3 regions of the Streptomyces sp. NPDC021562 genome follow, and region 2 is predicted to be linked to each of the others. Evidence: riboswitches for the same ligand, from Rfam matches in the RefSeq annotation. Region 2 holds a riboswitch; each other region holds the start of a gene.

Region 1 (4,069 bases), on a different contig from region 2:
ACACCCCGGGTGGTCTCGGCGTCCGCCGAGGTCAGGACGATGAACGAGGTCAGCGCCGAGAACAGCTGCATGGCAGCCACCCCGGACAACACGACCCGGTCGGTGCTGCCGCCGAGGGTGTGGCTGAGCAGCAGCACCAGGGCGAAGGAGAGCAACGCGCCGAGGAAGGCGCCCGCCCACAGGGGCACCACTGCCCCGCCCACTCCGAGAACGACCACGGCGACCGCCCCCGTGGAGGCGCCGGAGGAGACCCCTAGCACGAAGGGGTCGGCGAGCGGGTTGCGCAGCAACGACTGCATGACCGCTCCGCACACCGCGAGCCCGGCCCCGCAGACGGCGGCGAGCAGCGTGCGCGGCATCCGCAGGTTCCACACGATGCCGTCCCGCAGCGGAGCCAACGTGCTCTCGCCCAGGCCGATATGGGCCGCGACGGACGCCCAGACATCGCCGGTGGAGATGTCGGCGGGGCCGATCGTCACGGCCACGCCCATCGACACGAGCAGCGTGACCAGTCCCCCGCCCGTCAAGAGCAGGGCGCGACGCTCACTTGGCGAACCCGAAGTCACGCAGGCCGGCTGCGACCTTCTCGATCCCCTCGATCGTGCGGATGGACGGGTTCATCGCCTGCCCGCTCAGCAGGACGTACCGCTTCTTCTTCACCGCGGTCAGGTTCCGGGTGGCCGGGTCGGTCTCCAGGAAGCGGATCTTGGCCTCGGCGGTTTCCGCGGTCTGCTGCCTGCGGGTCAGGTCGCCGATCACGATGACGTCGGGGTCGCGGTCGGCGACGGTCTCCCAGCCGATCTGCGGCCATTCGTCGCGGGTGTCGGCGAAGGCGTTCTTCGCGTCGACCGCGCGGGTGATGGCACCGGGGGCACCGCAGCAGCCGGCGAGGTAGGGCGACTGGGAGTTGGCGAACCAGTACATGAGGGAGACGTCCGAGGCATGCAGTCCGGCGGTGGCCGTGCTCACCCGCTTCTTCAGGCCGGCGACCAGCCTCTCGCCGCGCTCCTTGACGCCGAACGCGCGGGCCAGATCGCGTATTTCCCCGTACACGGCGTCAAGGGTGAGCGGGGTGCTGCGCGAGCCGTCGCCACCGCTGTCGTTGTCCTTGCCGACCGAGCAGTCGGACGGGGAGACGTAGGTGGGCACGCCGAGCTTCTCGAACTGCTCGCGGGTGGCGACGCCGCCCTTGCCGAGGGTGGAGACGAACGAGGCGGTGACGAAGTCGGGTTCGGCGTCCAAAACCTTCTCGAAGGAAGGGTTGTTGTCGGCGAGCCGGGGCACGGACGCGTTGGCCTTCTCCAGGCCCTTCAGCACCGGGTCGGTCCAGGTCGCCGTACCGGCCATGCGGTCGGCGAGACCGAGGGAGAGCAGGATCTCGGTGGTGCCCTGGTTGAGGGAGACGGCCCGCTTCGGGGCGGACTTCACAATGACCTTGTGGCCGCAGTTGTCGAAGGTCACCGGGTAGCCGGCGGCGGAGGTCATCTCCGGCTTCACGTCCTCCGCGCCGGAGGAACCGCAGGCGGTGAGCAGCAGGACGGAGGCGAGGAGGAGAGCAGGAGTGCGGAGCACGGGCATGCCTCTGGGGTCGGGGCTCGTACGCGGAGCCTGGCCTACAGGTGTCCCCCACGCCGGGGCGAGGAGGTGCCAGCAGGTCTTCGGACTCGGGTTCGTCCGGCCGGGGCGCCTTCCCGGTCTCCCAGTGGCTCGCGTGCCCCGCCCGTCCCCCTCACCGCTGCGCGTCAGTTCCGGATTCGCACCGGATTCCCTGGCCTCGGGTGTGGCTCGACTGGCCCGACGAGGCTATCAAGTCCGCCGTACGGTCAGATGGTGCGCTCGGTCACGGGGTACGGCACGAAGGTGCTGGTGTCCTGGTCGATGCGCAGGGACTGCCCGAGCGGTGGTGCGCCCCGCTGGGGCCAGTCGAGGCGTACGCAGACCCGGCAGCCCGTGCCGGCGGCGGTCGGCGGGTTCTCCGGCAAACGCCTGGTCGCCGGTGTCGTGAACGGCCGCAACATCCTGCAACATCCCCACGGTGGGCCCGGGAGCTTCCGGGCCGCGCATGGCAGCGGGCCCGCCATCGCCCTGAGGCTGCGCCGCAGCAGCAGGCCGTGCACCTCGTGGTGCGCGCCGTTCAGGGCGGGCGAGCACCTGCGCCGGCAGTCCGAGCCCGGCGTCCTGGCCACCGGCACACTCCGTAGGGTCGGTGATCCAGGAGCGCGCTCTCGAACCCGTGCCGAACGGTCCCGGAACCATGTTTGATCTTTTGAGTGCCACTGCGGCAGGTGAATTCGGTTGCGACGGGGCCGGCGCGCCGGTGAGCTAACTCCATGGAAGGCGCCACGGAACAGGAGCGACGGGCGACGGCGGGAACGGCCCATCGGGGCATGCGGCAACCGGAGCCACGGCACAGGTCGGCGGTGCTTGTGGCCCTGATGCTGGCCGCCTTCACCTTCAACACAGCGGAGAACCTGCCGATCGGTCTGCTGGAGCTCATCTCCGGAAGCCTTCGGGTGTCAGTGTCAGCGGTCGGTCTCCTGGTCACCGGCTACGGCGTGACGGTGGCTCTCGCTTCTCTGCCGCTCGTCCACGTCACGCGCGCCATGCCGCGGCGCCATGTGCTCACAGTGCTACTGACCGTGCTTGTCGTGTCCAGCCTGATCGCGGCCCTGGCCTCCTCCTACTGGCTGTTGCTCGTGGCGCGGCTGCTGACCGCGCTCGCCCAGGCCTTGTTCTGGGCCGTGATGGGGCCGGTCGCGGTGGGCCTTTTCCCGCCCGAGGTCCGCGGGCGTGTCGTCGGTGCGCTGTCCGTCGCAGGTTCTCTCGCCCTCGTGCTCGGTGTTCCCGCCGGGACCTGGCTGGGCCGACAGAGCGACTGGCAGGTGCCCGTCGCCATGCTGGCGGCTCTGGCGGGCGTCTCCCTGGTGACGATCGCCGTTCTGCTGCCGACCTCGCGTCCGGAAGAAGAACCCGCCGCCTACGCAAGCAGTCCCGACGTCCGGCGGTTCGGGACAGTGCTGACGACCGGGACCCTCTCCGCCACCGGGGCGTTCACCGGATACACGTACATCGTGAAGTTCCTGGGCGGCGTGAGCGGGTTCTTCCCGAACGCGGTCAGCGTCCTGCTCGTGGTTTTCGGTGTCGCCTGTCTGGCCGGGGTGAGCATCACCGGGGCACTGCTGGACCGCTTCCCGCGGTCCGTGCTGCCCACGGCCGTAGTCACACAGGCGGTGGGCATGCTCGGCTTGTACGCGGTCGGCACTCATCCGGTGGCGGCGGTGATGTTCCTGGTCCTGATGGGCGGAGCGCTCGGGCCGGTGTTCATGGTCACCCAGAACGAGATGCTGCACTGCGCGCCGGGCCGAACGGACGTCGCCCTCGCGGCGAACTCCGGCGCCTACAACGCCGGCATCGCGGCCGGCGCAGCAATCGGAGCACTGGTCCTGTCGCTCGCCGACGTGCGAGGCGTCTTCCTCACCGGCGGGCTGCTGACCGTCGGGGCCTGCGCAGTACTACTCGGCGGTCGGCTGCGCCCTGCGAGCCCACTCCAACGCTCCCGCTCGACCGACTCGGATTCACTGCCCTCCGGCTCAGAGCTCAGGACACCAGTGCGTAGATCAGCAGACCCACCATGAGGAGGCCAGCGGCCAGCCAGACCGAGCAGGCGAGACTGAACGCGAACCCTTCCCAGTACTCAGCCCGCCGACCTTTCGGAGTGTCGGTGCGCCACTTCGACGGGATGCCGACGCGACCTTCGGCGATGGCCACTGCGGCCCGCCGGACGTCCCCCGGGTGATATCTGTGGTAGGTCGGCGCAGCCCCGTAGGTGCCCCGGCTCTCCCCGCCGAACGTGCGGACGCGGACATCCGCACGGTGAGCGACGTTCGGTAGATAGTGGGCCCGCACCGGCCAGACCTTGGCGACCTGGTGACCCGTCAGCCAGGGCTCCTCCTCGTCCGCCGACTCGGACGCTCCTGGTTCCGGCGTGCTCGGCATGTTCCCCCCCTCGATGCGGCAAGCCTCCAGTACATACCCGCTCCTTCGCCTACGGACAGAGAACCGGCGCCGC
Region 2 (4,069 bases):
TAGTGGTTGGGGTTCATCAGACCGGCGTCACGGGTGACGATGCCGTGCCGGTCCGCGTCGGCGTCGTTGCCGGTGGCGACGCGGTACTGGTCCCGCTTCTCGATCAGCGAGGCCATCGCGTACGGCGACGAGCAGTCCATCCGGATCTTGCCGTCCCAGTCCAGCGTCATGAACCGCCAGGTGGGGTCGGTGTACGGGTTGACCACGGTGAGGTCGAGACCGTGCCGTTCGGCGATCCGGCCCCAGTAGGCGACGGAGGCCCCGCCGAGCGGGTCGGCGCCGATGCGCAGCTCGGAGGCCCGGACCGCGTCGAGGTCGAGGACGCTCGGCAGGTCGTCGACGTAGACGCCCATGAAGTCGTACCGGCCGGTGGTGTCCGCGGCGAGCGCACGCGCGTAGGGGACGCGCCGTACGTCCTTCAGGCCGCCCGCGATGATCTGGTTGGCGCGGTCCTGGATCCAGGAGGTGGCGTCGGAGGCGGCGGGGCCGCCGCTGGGCGGGTTGTACTTGAAGCCGCCGTCGGCGGGCGGGTTGTGCGAGGGGGTGACCACGACGCCGTCCGCGAGACCGGTGGTGCGGCCCCGGTTGTGGGTGAGGATGGCGTGCGAGACGGCCGGGGTGGGCGTGTAGCCGTCGGCGCTGTCGATCAGGACGGTCACGCCGTTGGCGGCGAACACCTCCAGGGCGGTGACCTTGGCGGGTTCGGACAGGGCGTGGGTGTCGGCACCCAGGAAGAGGGGCCCGTCGGTGCCCTGGCCGCTCCGGTACTCGCAGATGGCCTGGCTGGTGGCCGCGATGTGGTCCTCGTTGAACGCGGTCGTCAGCGACGACCCGCGGTGTCCCGAGGTGCCGAACGCCACCCGCTGGGCGGGGTCGGACGGGTCGGGGTGCAGCGCGTAGTAGGCCGTGACCAGCCGGGCCACGTCGACGAGGTCCTCCGGAGCCGCCGGCCGGCCCGCTCGCTCATGCGGCATGAGTCCATTCCTCCGCTGTCGTTGCTCGATCACTCACCGCCCATCTTCCCTTGTCAGCGGTGACGCACGCGCGCGCGGGGGCCGTTTCACCGCCGACCGGTGGGCCGAACGCGCGAGGGCCTCCGGACGGTTCCGGAGGCCCTCGCGTCTCGTGGGTCGGTCAGTGCGCGGCGGGCACGGTACGCCGGGCGGCCGCGGCCCTCGCCGGTTTCGGGTTGAGCTGCCGCTCGGCCAACTCGCCGAACAGCAGGCCGAATCCGCTCCACAGCACCACCTGGATGGCGAGCGCCGAGAGCCGGAACCGCCACAGCAGGGTGGCCGGGAAGTCCTTGGGGACCTCGTTGACCACCGGCAGGAACTGGTACGCGAGCCCGATCACGACGACGAAAGCGGTCACCGCGACCACGGTTGCCCACCAGGTGCCGAGGCTCGCCCGCAGCCGCTTGCCGAGGAGGGTGGCGGCGACCGCCAGCAACACGCTGAGCAGCATCATCAGGAAGTACAGCGTGGTGCGCTTGCCGATGGTGTCCGCTTCGCCCACCGACGGCGGGTTGGCCGGGTACTTCAGGAACGGCACCACGTACACGGCGAGCAGCGCGCAGCCGGACAGCAGCAGCGCGGTCGCCCGGGGACCGAACCGGCCGACGCGGCCGAGGGCGAAGCAGTAGGCGAGGGCCGCGATGCCGCCGAAGGCGACCCCGTACACCAGGACACCGGTGGCGAGGCCCGCGGTGGACTGGAGGGAGCGGGAGACGACGACCATCTCGTGTTCGTGCGTGTGGGCGTCCTCGAAGCCGATCGCCTTGTCGACGTAGGGCTCGCCGAGGAGGTAGGCGGCCACCAGGGCGAGCAGCCCGGCGGCGAGGCCGGCGAGCATGCCCCGCACCAGGAGGTTTCGTACCGTTGCGGAGTTCATGGGCTGGACGGCGTCCCTCGCGTCAGTGGCAGGGGAAGCCGAGCAGGTGGCGGGCGTCGTGCACCCACTCGTGGACGTCCGTGCCGCTGAACACGGAGGTGGCGCCCTGCTCGGCGCCGACGAAGTAGAGCAGGACCAGCATCAGGATGCCGAAGAAGACCGCCCAGGGAGCTATCGCGGACAGCGGCAGCTTGGCGGGGACGGCGGGGGTGGTGGCTGTCGGCTGGGCGACGGTCTGCGCCATGGCAGAACCTCCTCTGGGAGTTCGCGTCCCATCTCGGTGGTGCACAGGACGACAGCCACGGGTCTGACTCGCAAGGGCCCGGGGGCTCTTGCATACAGTGGCGCGACCGTGCCGGATTCCCACCGGCTTCCGTCTCGCTGTCGTCGATACCGGACAGACCGTACCGCGTGTCGGAGGGCCGGCCAAGACCGCGTGACCAGGCGTGATCTTCCTCTCGCGCCCGCTCCGGTCCCGTCGGGGGCCTCTCAGGAGCGGGCCAGGCCCAGTTCGCGTGCGCCGAGCGGGGCGAAGAAACGGTCGACGTCGGCCTCGGTGACCTCGTCGAGGGTGGCGGGGGACCAGCGCGGCGCGCGGTCCTTGTCGACGACCTGGGCGCGGATGCCCTCCACCAGGTCAGGGGTGGTCAGGGCGGCGCAGGAGACGCGGTACTCCTGGTCCAGCACCTGCTCCAGGGTGTCCAGTCGCCGGGCGCCGCGGAGTGCGCGGAGGGTGACCTTCAGGGCCGTCGGGGACTTGCCGAGCAGGATGTGCGCCGTCTCCTTCGCCGCCGCGTCACCGTGTGCGAGCAGCCGGCGGACGATCTCCTCGACGGTGTCGGCGGTGTAGCAGGCGTCGATCCAGGTGCGGTGACCGGCCAGTTCCCCTTCGGCCGCGGGCCGTTGGCGGCGGGCGACCGCCTCGGCGACGGGCAGTTCGGCGAGGTCGGCGACGAACGCCTGGAGCGTGCCGGACGGCAGGTGGTGGTCGGCGAGTCCGCACAGCACGGCGTCGGCGGCGCCGATCCCGGCCCCGGTCAGGGCGAGATGGGTGCCCAGTTCGCCGGGGGCCCGGCTGAGCAGGTACGTGCCGCCCACGTCGGGGACGAAGCCGATGCCGGTCTCCGGCATGGCGATCCGGGAACGCTCGGTGGCGATCCGGACGCGGCCGTGCGCGGAGATCCCCACCCCGCCGCCCATGACGATGCCGTCCATGACGGCGACGTACGGCTTGGGGTAGCGGGCGATCCGGGCGTTGAGGTGGTACTCGTCGCGCCAGAACGCGGCCGCGGCGGTGCCGTCGCCGTCGCGGGCGTCGTCGTGGACGGCGCGGATGTCGCCGCCCGCGCACAGGCCGCGCTCCCCCGCCCCGGTGATGACGACGGTCTCGACGGCGGGGTCGTGCTCCCAGTCCGTGAGGGCTTCGGAGATGCGCTCCACCATCGGGTGCGACAGCGCGTTGATGGCCTTCGGCCGGTTCAGGGTGATGTGTGCGGCCCGTCCCTCGACGTGCAGCAGGACGGGTGCTTCGGCGCCGGTCATCCGGACACCCCGGTCAGGCCACGGGCCATGTCGACACGCATGTTCTCGTCGGTTCCTTCCACAAGCTGCCGGAGACGTCGCACTCGAACGATCCTCTCGCGCCGGGTCCGAGAAGCCCTCCCGGATGCCGGGTGAACCGGCAGGGAACTCTTGGTCATGGGTTTGTCTGGACGGCCGTTCGAGTACAGAGGGCTGCCTACCATGAGGCGATCACGAACGGTACGAAACCCGGGAGCTCGGGATGGTGTTGTCCGGCCTCACGCGGAGGTCGTCGCGTCCCTGGGCGGTCGTCGGTGTCACCGTCGCGTGCCTGACGGCCGGGGTGCTGGCGCTCACGCACGGCTCACGCCCGGCGCACGCCGACCCGTCCGCGCTGCCGCACACCCCCGTGGAGGTGTCCCCCAGCCGCTGCGGACGCGGGTGGACCACGCCGGTCTCCGGTGTCCAGGTCTTCGACCTGCACAACCCGACCGACGGTGCCGCCGAGGTCCTCCTGGAGGACCCGAGGAGCCAGGCCGTCTACGGCGAGGTCGAGGGCATCGGCCCCGGCACCACCCGGGAACTCACCGTGCGCCTGGGCAGGGGCGCGTACGCGTTCAAGTGCGTGCCCGACGACGCCGACGCCGTCACCGGCCCC
Region 3 (4,069 bases), on a different contig from region 2:
GACGTCGCCCCGGAACTTGTTGACGAGGAAGCCCGCGACGAGTTCCTGGTCCTCGGGCGAGAGCAGCGCGACGGTCCCGAAGAAGGAGGCGAAGACACCCCCGCGGTCGATGTCGCCGACCACCAGCACGGGCAGCCGCGCGTTGCGCGCGATCCCCATGTTCACGATGTCGGTCCGGCGCAGGTTGATCTCCGCCGGACTGCCCGCCCCCTCACAGATCACCGCGTCATACGTGCCCCGCAACTCGGCAAGACAGTCGAGCACGGTCCCGAGCAGCTTCTGCTGCCGCCCGCCGTGATACCCCCGCGCGCTCAGCTCACCGACCGGCTTCCCGAGCAGCACCACCTGACTGCTCCGCTCACCGCCGGGCTTGAGCAGCACGGGGTTCATCAGCGCGGTCGGCTCGATCCGGCAGGCCTGCGCCTGCATGGCCTGCGCCCGCCCGATCTCGGCGCCCTCGCGGGTGACGAAGGAGTTCAGGGACATGTTCTGCGCCTTGAACGGCGCGACCTTGACGCCCTGTCGTACGAGCCACCGGCAGACACCGGCGGTCACGACACTCTTGCCGGCGTCGGAGGTGGTTCCGGCCACCAGCAGCCCGCCGCCGTTCACGAGGAACCCCCCGCGCGCCGCGCGACCCGTCCCCGCAGCAGGGCCGCAGCCGCGCTCGCCCCCAGCGCCAGCCACCCCACGCGCCGTGACAGCCGCACGGCCCGCTCGATGTCCCCGGTCTCCACGCTCCGCCCCTCCCCGTTCAGCACCGGCCGGTGCTCGATGCGCCCCCCGTACGACAACGTCCCCCCGAGCCGCAGCCCCAACGCCCCCGCGAACGACGCCTCCACGGGCCCCGCGTTGGGACTGGGGTGCTTCGCCGCGTCGGCCCGCCAGGCCCGCAGCGCGCCTCTGGGGTCACTCCCGGCCACGGCGGCGAGTGCGGCGGTGAGCCGCGCCCCCGGCCATCCGGCCACGTCGTCCAGGCGTGCCGAGGCCCACCCGTAGCGCAGGTGGCGGGCCGACTTGTGACCGACCATCGCGTCCAGGGTGTTGACGGCCCGGAACCCGAGCAGCCCCGGCACTCCGCCCAACGCCCCCCACACCAGCGCGCCGACCACCGCGTCGCTGGTGTTCTCGGCGACGGACTCCACGACCGCCCGCGCGATCCCGTCGGCGTCCAGGGCCTGCGGATCCCGGCCGCACAGATGTGGCAGCCGGGCCCGGGCGGCCTCGACGTCCCCGGCCGCGAGGGCCCGTCCGATCTCCCGTGCCTCACGGGAGAGGGAAGTGCCGCCGACGACGGCCCAGGTGGCGGCGGCGGTGAGCGCGACGGACGCGGCGGTGGACGGCCGTGCCACCCGCTGGGCCACGGCACCCAGCGTCACGGCGCCGCCCGCGCACACGGCGGTGTGCAGCGCGCCCCAGCCGCGGTGGTCCCGCCACAGCACCCGCTCCACGGCCCCGGCCGCCCGCCCGAACGCGGCGACCGGATGCCCCCGGCGCGGATCGCCGAGCAGCAGATCACCGAGAAGGCCGGCGGCGGCGCCGTACGCGAAGACGCGATCGGCACCCATCGGCTCAGCCCGCCGCGGGGTCGGGGACGGGCCGGTTACTGCACCTCGGTCGGCAGCCGCGCATGGCGATATGTCCTCACTCAGGGTGTCCACGCCCTGGTTCGACGAGACCGGCGGTGAGAGTTCCTGGCTCCCGGGGATGGCTACCCCGGTGACAGTGGCGGGACCGCGCCGGACTCACACCGGCTTCCTCTCTTGCCGCCGTACATGGCTCCGGCAGTCCACCACGCCCCCGGAAGACCCGTCAACTTGCCGTTGACCTGCGAGGGGAGTGTGTGGGAAGGCCCACACCGGTGGTCCGGCGGGACTCCTGGGACATGCCGAAGGCTCCGCCGCGAACGGATCGGGGCGGAGCCTGGCGGCCCCGGGTCGGGCCGCTGTCGTGATCGGTGTGGATCGGTGTGGATCGGTGTGGATCGGTGTGGATCGGTGTGGATCGGTGTGGATCGGTGCGGTCGCGGCTCAGGCCTTCGCCACGATCAGGTGGATGCCGTACGCCACGGCCGCGGTGCAGGCCGCGAAGCAGAGGCAGGCGGCGGTCGCGGCCAGGGCCGCCGAGTTGCCCTGCGCGGTGGCCCGTTCGCGGGCGGAGAGGCCCTTGATGCCGAGCGTGAAGAGGGTCACCAGACCCACGGTGGCCACGAGGCTGACGCCGAAGACGGAGCCGATGGCTGCCCAGTCGATGTTCATGTCGGGTTGTGTTCCTCGGGGTCAGACGGTGGCGGCCGGGTCGGTCGCGGGAGCGGCGGGGGAGGGGATGGTGGCCGTGAGGCCCTCGGTCACCGTGCCCGCGGGCGGCGGGGTGACGGCGGCGATCGCCGCCGTCACCACACCGGCCGGCTCCTCGGTGCCGACGACGTTGCTGCTGTCCACGACCTCGCGGCGGGAGAGCTTCCAGATCGCGGCGCTCGCGGCCACCAGGAAGACGGCGACCGCGGCCGTGCCCCCGTCACCGAGGTCCGTCACGGACTCGGCGAGCGCGCCGACCAGCGCGGCGGCCGGGAGGGTGAGCACCCAGGCGACGACCATGCGGGTCGCGGTGGACCAGCGGACCGTGCCGCCCTTGCGGCCCAGGCCCGCGCCCATCACGGAACCGGAGACGACGTGCGTGGTGGAGAGGGAGAAGCCGAGGTGGGAGGAGGCCAGGATGGCGGTGGCCGCGCTGGTCTGGGCGGCGAAGCCCTGCTGCGGCTGGAGGTCCGTCAGGCCCGTGCCCATGGTGCGGATGATCCGCCAGCCGCCGATGTAGGTGCCCAGCGCGATGGCGAGGCCGGCGGAGAGGATGACCCAGGTGGGAGGGTTGGAGCCGGGGGCGATGGAACCGCCCGCGACGAGCGCGAGGGTGATGATGCCCATCGTCTTCTGGGCGTCGTTGGTGCCGTGGGCGAGCGAGACCAGGCCGGCGGAGGCGATCTGGCCGGCGCGGTAGCCCTTGCGGGTGGCCTCGTCCTCGGCGTTCTTCGAGAGCGTGTAGGACAGCCGGGTGGAGAGCAGTGCCGCGAGGCCCGCGACCACCGGGGCCGCGACCGCCGGGAGCAGGACCTTGGTGACGAGGACGTCGCCGTGGACCGCGCCGAAGCCGGCCGAGGCGACGGTGGCGCCGATCAGACCGCCCATGAGGGCGTGCGAGGAACTGGAGGGCAGGCCCACCAGCCAGGTCACCAGGTTCCAGAGGATCGCGCCGACCAGGGCGGCGAAGATGACCTCGGGACGGATGCCGTTCTCGTCGACGAGCCCCTTGGAGATCGTGTTGGCGACCTCCACGGAGAGGAAGGCGCCCACCAGGTTGAGCGCGGCGGACATGGTCACCGCGATCTTGGGCTTGAGCGCACCGGTCGAGATGGTGGTGGCCATCGCGTTGGCGGTGTCGTGGAAACCGTTCGTGAAATCAAACGCGAGTGCGGTTACCACCACAATCGCGAGGATCAGCGAGAAGCTTTCCATTTACCCAGGCAATCTTTCGAAGTCGTTGGCTGTTGGACCGTAGGCAACCTGGGTGAACGGCAGATGAACTGAGAGGGGCTTGAGGGTGTCAATGACGGGGGGTCGGCATTCCGCTTACGGCCCGGAGCCCAGTCGCCGCTTGGCCGGCGGCCCCCGTCGGCCGGCCGCGGCCGCCCTGTCGGGCCGCCGAAGAGATTCTGGTCACCCGGCGGGCCGCCCGGTGGCAGGATCGGGCCATGGCTGAGCAGCGGCGCGACGAGTGCGACGAACGGGACGGGCGCGACGAGCGCGACGGCGCACACGGTGTCCCGGAGCCCTCGGGACGCGAGGCGCTCGCGACGGAGGCCGACGCCTGGCGGGACCTCGTCGCCACCGCCCGCCGCACGGTGACCGACGGACTGGTCGTCGGCACCTCCGGCAACGTCTCGGTCCGCGTCGGCGACACCGTGCTGGTCACGCCGTCGGGCGTGCCGTACGACCGGCTCACCCCGGGCGACGTGACCGGCGTCGACCTCGACGGCCGGCAGGTCCTCGGCACCCTCCCGCCGACCAGCGAA

What was found. Region 2 has a riboswitch for cobalamin ahead of AB0G52_RS22825 (CbtB-domain containing protein). Riboswitches for the same ligand answer to the same signal wherever they lie in the genome.
Region 1: another riboswitch for cobalamin. It lies ahead of AB0G52_RS17000 (ABC transporter substrate-binding protein); the one in region 2 lies ahead of AB0G52_RS22825 (CbtB-domain containing protein).
Region 3: another riboswitch for cobalamin. It lies ahead of AB0G52_RS32220 (cobalamin biosynthesis protein); the one in region 2 lies ahead of AB0G52_RS22825 (CbtB-domain containing protein).

The regions. Positions count from the first base shown of each region.
Region 1 covers NZ_JBFACN010000009.1:308,079-312,147, reverse strand. Annotated here, with positions in the region: gene AB0G52_RS17005 (iron chelate uptake ABC transporter family permease subunit) at 1-491, opposite strand, end outside; gene AB0G52_RS17000 (ABC transporter substrate-binding protein) at 544-1,578, opposite strand; cobalamin riboswitch at 1,632-1,809, opposite strand; partial or broken gene AB0G52_RS16995 (short-chain fatty acyl-CoA regulator family protein) at 1,824-1,964, opposite strand; gene AB0G52_RS16990 (MFS transporter) at 2,436-3,635, shown strand; gene AB0G52_RS16985 (hypothetical protein) at 3,598-3,996, opposite strand.
Region 2 covers NZ_JBFACN010000014.1:118,874-122,942, forward strand. Annotated here, with positions in the region: gene pgm (phosphoglucomutase (alpha-D-glucose-1,6-bisphosphate-dependent)) at 1-974, opposite strand, end outside; gene AB0G52_RS22820 (CbtA family protein) at 1,135-1,890, opposite strand; gene AB0G52_RS22825 (CbtB-domain containing protein) at 1,913-2,134, opposite strand; cobalamin riboswitch at 2,171-2,311, opposite strand; gene AB0G52_RS22830 (enoyl-CoA hydratase/isomerase family protein) at 2,380-3,432, opposite strand; gene AB0G52_RS22835 (EfeM/EfeO family lipoprotein) at 3,674-4,069, shown strand, end outside.
Region 3 covers NZ_JBFACN010000026.1:54,679-58,747, forward strand. Annotated here, with positions in the region: gene AB0G52_RS32215 (cobyric acid synthase) at 1-612, opposite strand, end outside; gene AB0G52_RS32220 (cobalamin biosynthesis protein) at 609-1,568, opposite strand; cobalamin riboswitch at 1,668-1,810, opposite strand; gene AB0G52_RS32225 (hypothetical protein) at 2,031-2,258, opposite strand; gene AB0G52_RS32230 (inorganic phosphate transporter) at 2,280-3,512, opposite strand; gene AB0G52_RS32235 (class II aldolase/adducin family protein) at 3,749-4,069, shown strand, end outside.